3 regions of the Streptomyces sp. NPDC059037 genome follow, and region 3 is predicted to be linked to each of the others. Evidence: riboswitches for the same ligand, from Rfam matches in the RefSeq annotation. Region 3 holds a riboswitch; each other region holds the start of a gene.
What was found. A riboswitch is a leader RNA that binds a small molecule or an ion and turns the genes downstream of it on or off. The one in region 3 is predicted to bind thiamine pyrophosphate.
Positions count from the first base shown of each region.

Region 1: it holds a riboswitch for thiamine pyrophosphate, as region 3 does, so the genes downstream of both, thiO (glycine oxidase ThiO) here and ACFWY6_RS06525 (thiamine ABC transporter substrate binding subunit) in region 3, are expected to answer to the same signal.
Region 2: it holds a riboswitch for thiamine pyrophosphate, as region 3 does, so the genes downstream of both, thiC (phosphomethylpyrimidine synthase ThiC) here and ACFWY6_RS06525 (thiamine ABC transporter substrate binding subunit) in region 3, are expected to answer to the same signal.

Region 1 covers NZ_JBHYIG010000075.1:11,879-15,148, forward strand. Annotated here, with positions in the region: gene ACFWY6_RS17830 (NAD(P)/FAD-dependent oxidoreductase) at 1-899, opposite strand, end outside; TPP riboswitch at 1,085-1,198, shown strand; gene thiO (glycine oxidase ThiO) at 1,196-2,386, shown strand; gene thiS (sulfur carrier protein ThiS) at 2,383-2,592, shown strand; gene ACFWY6_RS17845 (thiazole synthase) at 2,599-3,270, shown strand, end outside.
Region 2 covers NZ_JBHYIG010000027.1:49,349-52,618, forward strand. Annotated here, with positions in the region: gene thiC (phosphomethylpyrimidine synthase ThiC) at 101-1,888, opposite strand; TPP riboswitch at 1,881-2,036, opposite strand; partial or broken gene ACFWY6_RS08885 (YibE/F family protein) at 2,108-3,270, shown strand, end outside.
Region 3 covers NZ_JBHYIG010000018.1:47,582-50,851, reverse strand. Annotated here, with positions in the region: gene ACFWY6_RS06530 (ABC transporter permease) at 1-872, opposite strand, end outside; gene ACFWY6_RS06525 (thiamine ABC transporter substrate binding subunit) at 848-1,936, opposite strand; TPP riboswitch at 2,020-2,137, opposite strand; gene rlmN (23S rRNA (adenine(2503)-C(2))-methyltransferase RlmN) at 2,177-3,270, opposite strand, start outside.

The DNA of each region.
Region 1 (3,270 bases), on a different contig from region 3:
ACCGGGTCGTACGCCGCGGGGGCCTCGCCGATGATGTTGGCCGCGACCGTGCGCGGGCCCTGGAGGGCGTTGTCCCAGTGGTGGACGAGGAGACGCTCGCCATACCTTCCCGAAGGGAAGGAGGAGCAGTCCCCGACCGCGTACACGTCCGGTTCCGAGGTCCTCAGGTGGTCGTCGGCGACGACCTCCCGGTGGGCGCCGAGGGCGATCCCGGAGTCCGCGAGCCACTGCGTGGCGGGCCGGGCGCCGATGCCGACGACGACCGCGCCGGCGGGCAGCCGGGTGCCGTCGTCCAGGAAGACGGTGCCGGGCTCGACGCGCTCCACGCGCGCGTGGGTGCGCAGTTCGGCCCCGGAGTCCGCGTACCAGGCGGTCATCGGCGCCGCGACCTCGGCGGGCAGCGCCCCCGCGAGCGGCCGCTCGGCGGCCTCGACCACGGTGACCGCGCAGCCCGCCTCTCGCGCGGCGGTGGCGAACTCGGCGCCGATCCAGCCCGCCCCGACGACCACGATGTCGTGCTGCTCGGCGAGCACCGGGCGCAGCCGTTCGGCGTCGTCCAGGGTGCGCAGCAGATGTACGCCGGGGACTCCGGAGGCGCCCGGCAGCAGGATCGGCTCGGCGCCGGTCGCGATGACGAGGGCGTCGTAGGGAACCGGCCCCGAAGCGGTGTCGAGCTCGTGGTCCGCCGGGCGGACGCCCGTGACCTCGTGGCCCAGGCTCAGCTCGATGCCCAGCGCCTCGAAGTCGACGTCGAAGGCGGAGCCCTCCGCCTTGCCGAGCAGCACGGCCTTGGACAGCGGCGGCCTGTCGTACGGCTGATGGGGTTCCGCCCCGATGAGGGTGACCGCACCGGTGAACCCCTGATCGCGCAGGGCCACGGCGGTCTGCACCCCGGCCATCCCCGCGCCGACGATGACGACCTGGCGCTCTGCCTGCCTCTGCTGCTCGCTCACCCGATCACTGTAGGGCGGCACAGGACGCCGACTTCAGGGCGCGACGAGGAGATCTCTGACACACCGTCACCGCCCATACCCGGACAGCTCCCCCTACTGCCACCGGACACGACGGGCTAGGGTGGCCGGTGCAGAGCACTCGCGGGAGCCCGGACGCACCGGGCTGAGAGGGAGGCTGGGACGGCCTCCGACCGTACGAACCTGATCCGGGTCATGCCGGCGAAGGGAGGGGCTGGACACCCATGCATCCACGTACACCACCCCATGCGACGACGGACGTCCTCGTCGTCGGGGGCGGCATCATCGGCCTGGTCACGGCCTGGCGGGCGGCGCAGCGCGGCCTGTCCGTGGCGGTCGTGGACCCCGAGCCGGGCGGCGGCGCGGCGCAGGTCGCCGCGGGCATGCTGGCCGCGGTCACCGAGCTCCACTACGGCGAGCAGACGCTGCTCGGCCTGAATCTGGCCTCCGCGAAGCGCTATCCGGCGTTCGCGCAGGAGCTGACGGAGGCGAGCGGCCGCGATCTCGGCTACCGCGCCTGCGGCACGCTCGCCGTCGCGCTGGACTCCGACGACCGCGCCCATCTGCGCGAACTGCACGCCCTTCAGCGCCAGTCGGGGCTTGCATCGGAGTGGCTGAGCGGGCGCGAGTGCCGCCGACTCGAACCGATGCTCGCGCCCGGCGTGCGCGGCGGGCTCCGTGTGGACGGCGACCACCAGGTCGACCCGCGCAGGCTCGCCGCGGCGCTCCTGGTGGCGTGCGAGCGGGCCGGCGTGGTCTTCCACCGGGCGTGGGCGGAGCGCCTGACGGTCGTACGCGACCGGGCCACCGGTGTCGTCCTCGCCGACGGCGCCGCCCTGGAGGCCGACCGGACCGTGCTGGCCGCGGGCAGCCTCAGCGGACGCCTCACAGGGGTCCCTGAGGGGGTTCTGCCGCCCGTTCGCCCGGTCAAGGGGCAAGTGCTGCGGCTTACGGTGCCGGAGCGCCACGCGCCGTTCCTGAGCCGTACAGTGCGCGCCGTGGTCCGGGGCAGCCAGGTCTATCTGGTGCCGCGCGAGAACGGCGAGCTGGTGGTCGGCGCCACCAGCGAGGAGCTCGGCTGGGACACGACGGTCACCGCGGGCGGCGTGTACGAGCTGCTTCGGGACGCCCACGAACTCGTACCGGGCATCACGGAACTGCCGCTGACCGAGACCCGCGCGGGACTGCGCCCCGGCTCCCCCGACAACGCGCCGATGCTCGGCCCCACCGCCCTGCCCGGCCTCCAGCTGGCCACCGGCCACTACCGCAACGGCGTCCTGCTGACGCCCGTCACCGGCGACGTCATGGCGCACGCCCTGGTCACCGGTGAACTGCCCGACGACGCACGGGCGTTCACCCCCCGCCGGTTCGCGACGACACCCTCGGCACAGTCCCTCATGGAGCAGCCCGCATGACCCACTCAGCCGTCTCAGTCAACGGAGAAGTCCGCGAGGTGGCCGCGGGCACCACGCTCGAGTCCCTGGTCGCCACGCTCACCGCGGCCCCGTCCGGCGTCGCCGCGGCGCTCAACGAAACCGTCGTCCCGCGCGCGCGGTGGTCCACCACGGCGCTCGCCGACGGCGACCGCGTCGAAGTGCTCACCGCCGTCCAAGGAGGCTGAACCGACATGGCAGACGACCCCTTCGTCATCGGCGGGCTCACGCTCTCCTCACGACTGATCATGGGTACGGGCGGTGCGCCCAGCCTCGACGTGCTCGAGCGGTCACTCGTCGCCTCCGGGACGGAGCTGACCACGGTCGCGATGCGCCGCCTCGATCCCGGCGTACAGGGCTCGGTGCTCTCCGTGCTCGGCAGGCTCGGCATCCGGGTCCTTCCGAACACGGCGGGCTGCTTCACCGCGGGCGAGGCCGTCCTGACCGCCCGGCTCGCCCGGGAGGCGCTCGGCACGGATCTGGTGAAGCTGGAGGTCATCGCGGACGAGCGCACCCTGCTCCCCGATCCGATCGAGCTCATCGACGCCGCCGAGACCCTGGTCGACGACGGCTTCACGGTCCTTCCGTACACGAACGACGACCCGGTCCTCGCCCGGAAGCTGGAGGACGTGGGCTGCGCGGCGATCATGCCGCTCGGGTCGCCCATCGGCTCCGGGCTCGGGATCCGCAACCCGCACAACTTCCAGCTGATCGTCGAGCACGCGCGCGTGCCGGTGATTCTGGACGCGGGGGCGGGCACGGCGTCCGACGCGGCGCTCGCGATGGAGCTGGGGTGCGCGGGTGTGATGCTCGCCTCGGCCGTGACGCGGGCGCAGGAGCCGGTGCTCATGGCGGAGGCCATGCGG
Region 2 (3,270 bases), on a different contig from region 3:
CCGCGGGCGAGCACTGCTGTGGGTCCCCCAACGGCTGTTGGGAGACCCACAGATTCGCGCTGTCCGGAACCTCGTGGGTCACTTCAGTGACCTGCTCGGTTCAGTCCGCGATCGGCAGATAGACCCGGTTGCCCGCCGCGGCGAACTCCTTGGACTTCTGCTCCATGCCCGCCTCGATCTCGTCCTGCGCCAGGTCACCGCCGTGCTGTCGGCGGATGTCCTGCGAGATCTTCATGCTGCAGAACTTCGGCCCGCACATCGAGCAGAAGTGCGCCGTCTTCGCGGGCTCGGCCGGCAGCGTCTCGTCGTGGAACTCCCGTGCGGTGACCGGGTCGAGGGCCAGGTTGAACTGGTCCTCCCAGCGGAACTCGAAGCGCGCGTCCGAGAGCGCGTCGTCCCAGTCCTGCGCGCCCGGGTGCCCCTTGGCGAGGTCCGCCGCGTGCGCCGCGATCTTGTACGTGATGACGCCCGTCTTCACGTCGTCCCTGTTCGGCAGGCCCAGGTGCTCCTTGGGCGTGACGTAGCAGAGCATCGCCGTGCCCCACCAGCCGATCATCGCGGCGCCGATGCCGGAGGTGATGTGGTCGTAGGCGGGCGCGATGTCCGTGGTCAGCGGGCCGAGCGTGTAGAACGGCGCCTCCTCGCAGATCTCCTGCTGGAGGTCGATGTTCTCCTTGATCTTGTGCATCGGGACGTGACCGGGGCCCTCGATCATCGTCTGTACGTTGTGACGCTTGGCGATCGTGTTGAGTTCCCCGAGGGTCTTCAACTCGGCGAACTGCGCCTCGTCGTTGGCGTCCGCGATCGATCCGGGGCGCAGGCCGTCGCCGAGCGAGTACGTCACGTCGTACGCCGCGAGGATCTCGCAGAGCTCCTCGAAGTTCTCGTAGAGGAAGCTCTCCTTGTGGTGCGCCAGGCACCAGGCGGCCATGATCGAGCCGCCGCGCGAGACGATGCCGGTCTTACGGCGCGCGGTGAGCGGGACGTACGGAAGGCGCACGCCCGCGTGCACCGTCATGTAGTCCACGCCCTGCTCGGCCTGCTCGATGACCGTGTCCTTGTAGATCTCCCAGGTCAGCGCCTCGGCCTGGCCGTCGACCTTCTCCAGGGCCTGGTAGAGCGGCACGGTGCCGATGGGAACGGGGGAGTTGCGCAGGACCCACTCGCGGGTGGTGTGGATGTTGCGGCCGGTGGACAGGTCCATGACCGTGTCGGCGCCCCACTTGGTGGCCCAGGTCATCTTGTCCACCTCCTCCTCGATGGAGGAGGTGACCGCGGAGTTGCCGATGTTGGCGTTCACCTTCACCAGGAACTTCTTGCCGATGATCATCGGCTCGATCTCCGGGTGGTTGACGTTGGCCGGGATCACCGCGCGGCCCGCGGCGACCTCCGCGCGCACGACCTCGGGGTCGAGGTTCTCGCGGATCCCGATGAACTCCATCTCCGGCGTGATCTCGCCGCGACGGGCGTACGCGAGCTGCGTGACCGCCTGGCCCTGACGGCCGCGGCGCGGCTGGCGGGGACGGCCGGGGAAGACCGCGTCGAGGTTCTTCAGCCCGCCGCGGGGCGAGGTGTGCTTGATGCCGTCGTCCTCGGGACGGGGCGGGCGGCCCACATACTCCTCGGTGTCGCCGCGGGCGATGATCCAGTTCTCGCGGAGGGGTGCGAGACCCCTGCGGACGTCGGTGTCGATGGACTCGTCGGTGTACGGCCCCGAAGTGTCGTACAGGGTCACGGCCTTGCCGTTGGTGAGGTGCACCTGGCGGACCGGCACGCGCAGGTCGGGGCGTGAGCCCTCGACATACGCCTTGTGCCAGCCGATGGACTTTCCGGCCTCGTCGCTCTGGTTCTGCGTCGAGGCAGGCGTGCGTGCGTCCGATGTGGTCATGAGACCTACTCCCTACGCCGGCATTACCCGGTAACAGGTTCGGCGGTCGACGCAGCGGATCCCGTACGGCAGCGGCACCATTCGTGCCGTTTCGTACGGAGGTCAGCGCCCTCTCAGCCCGGTGCTCCGAGCTCCCGCGTTTGCAAAGGTGCCCCCACGCTAGCGTCATATCGGGCGTGCTGAACAGAGGGCCCCCTCCGTTCTTGCGATGATCGGGCAGTGACCACCACAGAGCCGCCGCCCCGCCCGCCGTCCGAGCCGCCGTCTCAGCCACCCTTCTCGACCCCGCCCGGGGACGGGCACGGGCGGGGGGACGGAGGTGGCGACGGGGGCGGCCACGGGCATGGGCACTCGCACAGCCACGGCCCGGCGGCGCCCGTCTCCAAACATCTGCGCAAGGTCATCGCCGCAGTGCTGATTCCTTTCGCCACCGCGGTCGTCGTGGGCCTCGTCGTGCTCTGGCCCGGTGGCGCGCCGGGCCATGAGCGCACCGGGGTCGGCTTCGACCGGCAAACCGAGTCGGCGACGGTGACGAAGGTGCAGGAGCTGCCCTGCAAGGACGTGAACGCCTCACAGCCGCCGCCCACCGGGGACACCTCCACCGCCGAGGGCCAGACCGCGCAGTCGCGCGCGGAGGGCATGTGCAAGAAGGCGACGGTCGAGGTGACCAGCGGAAAGGACAAGGGCCGCACCTTCACCGAGATCGTCCAGCCGGACGCGCCTCGGCAGTTGAGTGAGGGCCAGCGGGTGGTGGTCGCCTATGAGCCCAAGGCCCCGGAGGCGCTGCAGTACTCGGTCACCGATGTGGACCGCACCGTCCCCATGGCGCTGCTCGCCGGGATCTTCGCCCTCGTCGTCGTCGTGGTGGGGCGGATGCGCGGTGTCATGGCCCTGGTGGCACTGGCGTTGAGCTTCCTGGTGCTGACCTTCTTCATCCTGCCCGCGATCCTGCAGGGATCGAATCCGCTGGTGGTGGCGGTGGTCGGGGCCAGCGCGATCATGCTGATCGCGCTCTATCTGTGCCACGGGCTCACGGCCCGTACATCGGTCGCGGTCATCGGCACGCTGATCTCGCTCGTCCTCATCGCACTGCTCGGCTCGATCTTCATCGGCTGGGCCTCGCTGAGCGGCAACACGGACGACAACACGGGCTTGATCCACGGCCTTTACCCGGATATCGACATGAGCGGTCTGCTGCTCGCGGGCGTCATCATCGGCTCACTCGGTGTCCTCGACGACGTGACCGTCACGCAGACGTCCGCGGTCTGGGAACTGCACCAGGCCAACCCGACGATGGGCTGGCGCGGCCTCTACCGGGCGGGCATCCGCATCGGCCGCGACCACATCGCCTCGGTGGTCAACACCCTGGTCCTCGCGTACGC
Region 3 (3,270 bases):
ACCGTCGAGGCGTCGACCAGCTTCAGGGCGGTCTCCCGCCTGCGCACGGTCCACGCGTGCACGGCGAGGATCAGACCGACCGCCACGAACTGCACGATCGTCAGGACGGCGGCCGTCGACAGGTCGAGGAGCTGGGCGGTCTGCCGGTAGATCTCGACTTCGAGCGTCGAGTACGCGGGTCCGCCGAGGATCTGTACGACGCCGAAGGAGGTGAAGGTGAACAGGAAGACCATCAGCGCGGCCGCCGCGACCGCGGGGCCGAGCGCGGGCAGCGTCACCGTCCGCCAGGCCCTCCAGCGCGAGGCGCCGAGCATCCGCGCGGCCTCCTCCTGGCGCGGATCGAGCTGCGACCAGAGCCCGCCGACGGTCCGTACGACGACGGCGTAATTGAAGAAGACGTGCGCGAGCAGAATCGCCCACACCGTCGTGTCGAGCCGCAGGCCCCACATCTCGTCGAACAGCCCCCCGCGCCCGACCAGGGCGAGGAACGCGGTCCCGACGACGACCGTCGGCAGCACGAACGGCACGGTGACGGCGGCCCGGAGCACCTGCTTGCCCCTGAACTCGAAGCGCGCGAAGACATACGCGCCGGGGAGCGCGATCAGCAGCGTGAGCGCGGTCGACGCGAGCGCCTGCCAGGTGGTGAACCACAGCACGTGCCGCACGTCGGACTGCCCGATGACCTCCGCGATCCGCCCGAACTGCCACTGCCCGTCCACCTTCAGGCCGCGCGCGACGATCGCGGCGACCGGATAGGCGAAGAAGACCGCGAAGAACGCGACGGGCACGGCCATGAGACCGAGCCGCGCCGCGCTCCCGCGCGTGAACCCCTTACGAGCGGGGGCCTTTACTTCAGTACGAGCGAGGTCCACGACTTGACCCACTGATCACGGTTGTCGGCGATCTTCTTCGGGGCCATGGTCTCCGGCTCGTCGACCTTCACGCCGTGCTTGACGAACAGCTCGGGCAGCTCGACGCCCTCCCGCACCGGGTTCACGAACATGTTCAGCGGCATGTCCTGCTGGAACTCGGTACTGATCAGGAAGTCGAGCAGCGCCTTGCCGCCCTTCTCGTTCTTGGCGTTGCCGAGCAGACCCGCGTACTCGACCTGCCGGAAGCAGGTGCCGGTCGCGACGCCGGTCGGCGCCTCCTTGGGCTGCGGCTTCGCGTAGAGCACCTCGACGGGCGGCGACGAGGCGTAGGAGACGACGAGCGGCCGGTCGCCCTTGGCCTTCTTGCCGCCCGTGGAGCCGGAGAACTCCTCGCTGTAGGCCTGCTCCCAGCCGTCGACGACCTTGACGCCGTTGGCCTTGAGCTTCTTCCAGTAGCCCTGCCAGCCGTCGTCGCCGTACTGGGCGGCGGTGCCGAGCAGGAAGCCGAGCCCGGGCGACGAGGTCGACGCGTTCTCGGTCACGAGGAGGTTCTTGTAGGCAGGCTTGACCAGATCGTCGAAGGACTTCGGCGGCGCCAGCTTCTTGTCGGCGAAGTACTTCTTGTCGTAGTTGACGCAGATGTCGCCGCTGTCGACGGGCGTCACCCGGTGCTTGTCCTGATCGACGCGGAACTGCGAGGCGATCCGGTCCGAGCCCTTGGCCTCGTACGACTGGAAGAGGCCGTTGTCGAGCGCCCGCGACAGCAGCGTGTTGTCGACGCCGAAGAAGACATCGCCCTGCGGGTTGTCCTTGGAGAGGATCGCCTTGTTCACGGCGGCGCCCGCGTCTCCGTCCTTGAGGACGTTGACCTTGTAGCCGGACCGCTTCTCGAACTCCTTCAGTACGTCCTTGGAGACGCTGAAGGAGTCATGGCTGACCAGCGTGACGCTCTTGGAGTCTGCGGCGTTGTCGCCGCTGCCGTCGGAGCTGCCGCAAGCGGAGAGCGCGACGAGCCCGAGGGTCACCGCGACCGCGGTGACCGTGACCTTCTTGGTGGTGCTCACTGAATTCAATCCTCCTGGGGGTGACCAGGAAGAGACGCGGCCCTGCCCACGGACCGGAAGGGTCCGCGGGCAGGGCGCAACAGCTTGAGTGATGTCCGAACTTCCTACCCGGAATGACCCGGGCAAGGTTCAGAGGGTCTGCGGCCAACCTGTCCTTGGCTGCCGCACTCTCAGCGCTGTGGCGCTCCCCTGTCGGAATATGAAGATGTGTTCCGGCTGTGAAGTTGTGTTTCGGCCAGCCTAACGCTCCGCCGCGGCGAGCTGACCGCACGCCCCGTCGATCTCCTGGCCACGGGTGTCACGAACCGTGACAGGCACCCCATGGGCGGCGATGGCGTCCACGAAGGCCTTCTCGTCCTCCGGCCGCGATGCCGTCCACTTCGAGCCCGGCGTCGGGTTCAGCGGGATCAGGTTCACGTGCACGGGCTTGTTCTTGAGCAGCCGCCCGAGCCGGTCACCGCGCCACGCGTGGTCGTTGATGTCCCTGATCAGCGCGTACTCGATGGAAAGCCGGCGCCCGGACTTGGCCGCGTACTCCCAGCCGGCATCCAGCACCTCCCGCACGTTCCACCGCGTATTGACGGGTACGAGGGTGTCGCGCAGCTCGTCGTCGGGCGCGTGCAGGGAGATCGCGAGGCGGCACTTGAAGCCCTCGTCGGCGAACCGGTGGATGGCGGGCACGAGCCCGACGGTCGACACGGTGATGCCGCGCTGCGAGAGCCCGACACCGTCCGGCTCGGGATCGGTCAGCCTGCGGATCGCCCCGATCACCCGGTTGTAGTTGGCGAGCGGCTCGCCCATCCCCATGAAGACGATGTTGCTCAGCCGCGCGGGCCCACCGGGGATCTCCCCATCCCTCAGCGCACGCATCCCGTCCACGATCTGGTGCACGATCTCGGCGGTCGACAGATTCCGGTCGAGACCGGCCTGCCCCGTCGCACAGAACGGGCAGTTCATCCCGCATCCGGCCTGCGACGAGATGCACATCGTCACCCGGTCCGGATAGCGCATGAGCACGGACTCGACGAGCGTCCCGTCGAAGAGCCGCCACAGCGTCTTACGGGTGGTGTCGTCGTCACAGCTGATGTGCCGCACCACGGACATCAACTCGGGAAGCAGCGCCTCCTGGAGCTTGCCGCGGGACCCGGCGGGAATGTCGGTCCACTGCTCCGGATCGTGCGCGTACCGCGCGAAGTAGTGCTGCGAGAGCTGCTTGGCGCGAAACGGTTTCTCGCCGGCGGCGGCGACGGCTTCCTTGCGCTCGGCGGGCGTGAGGTCGGCGAGATGCCGCGGCGGCTTCTTGGCTCCGCGGGGCGCGACGAAGGTGAGTTCTC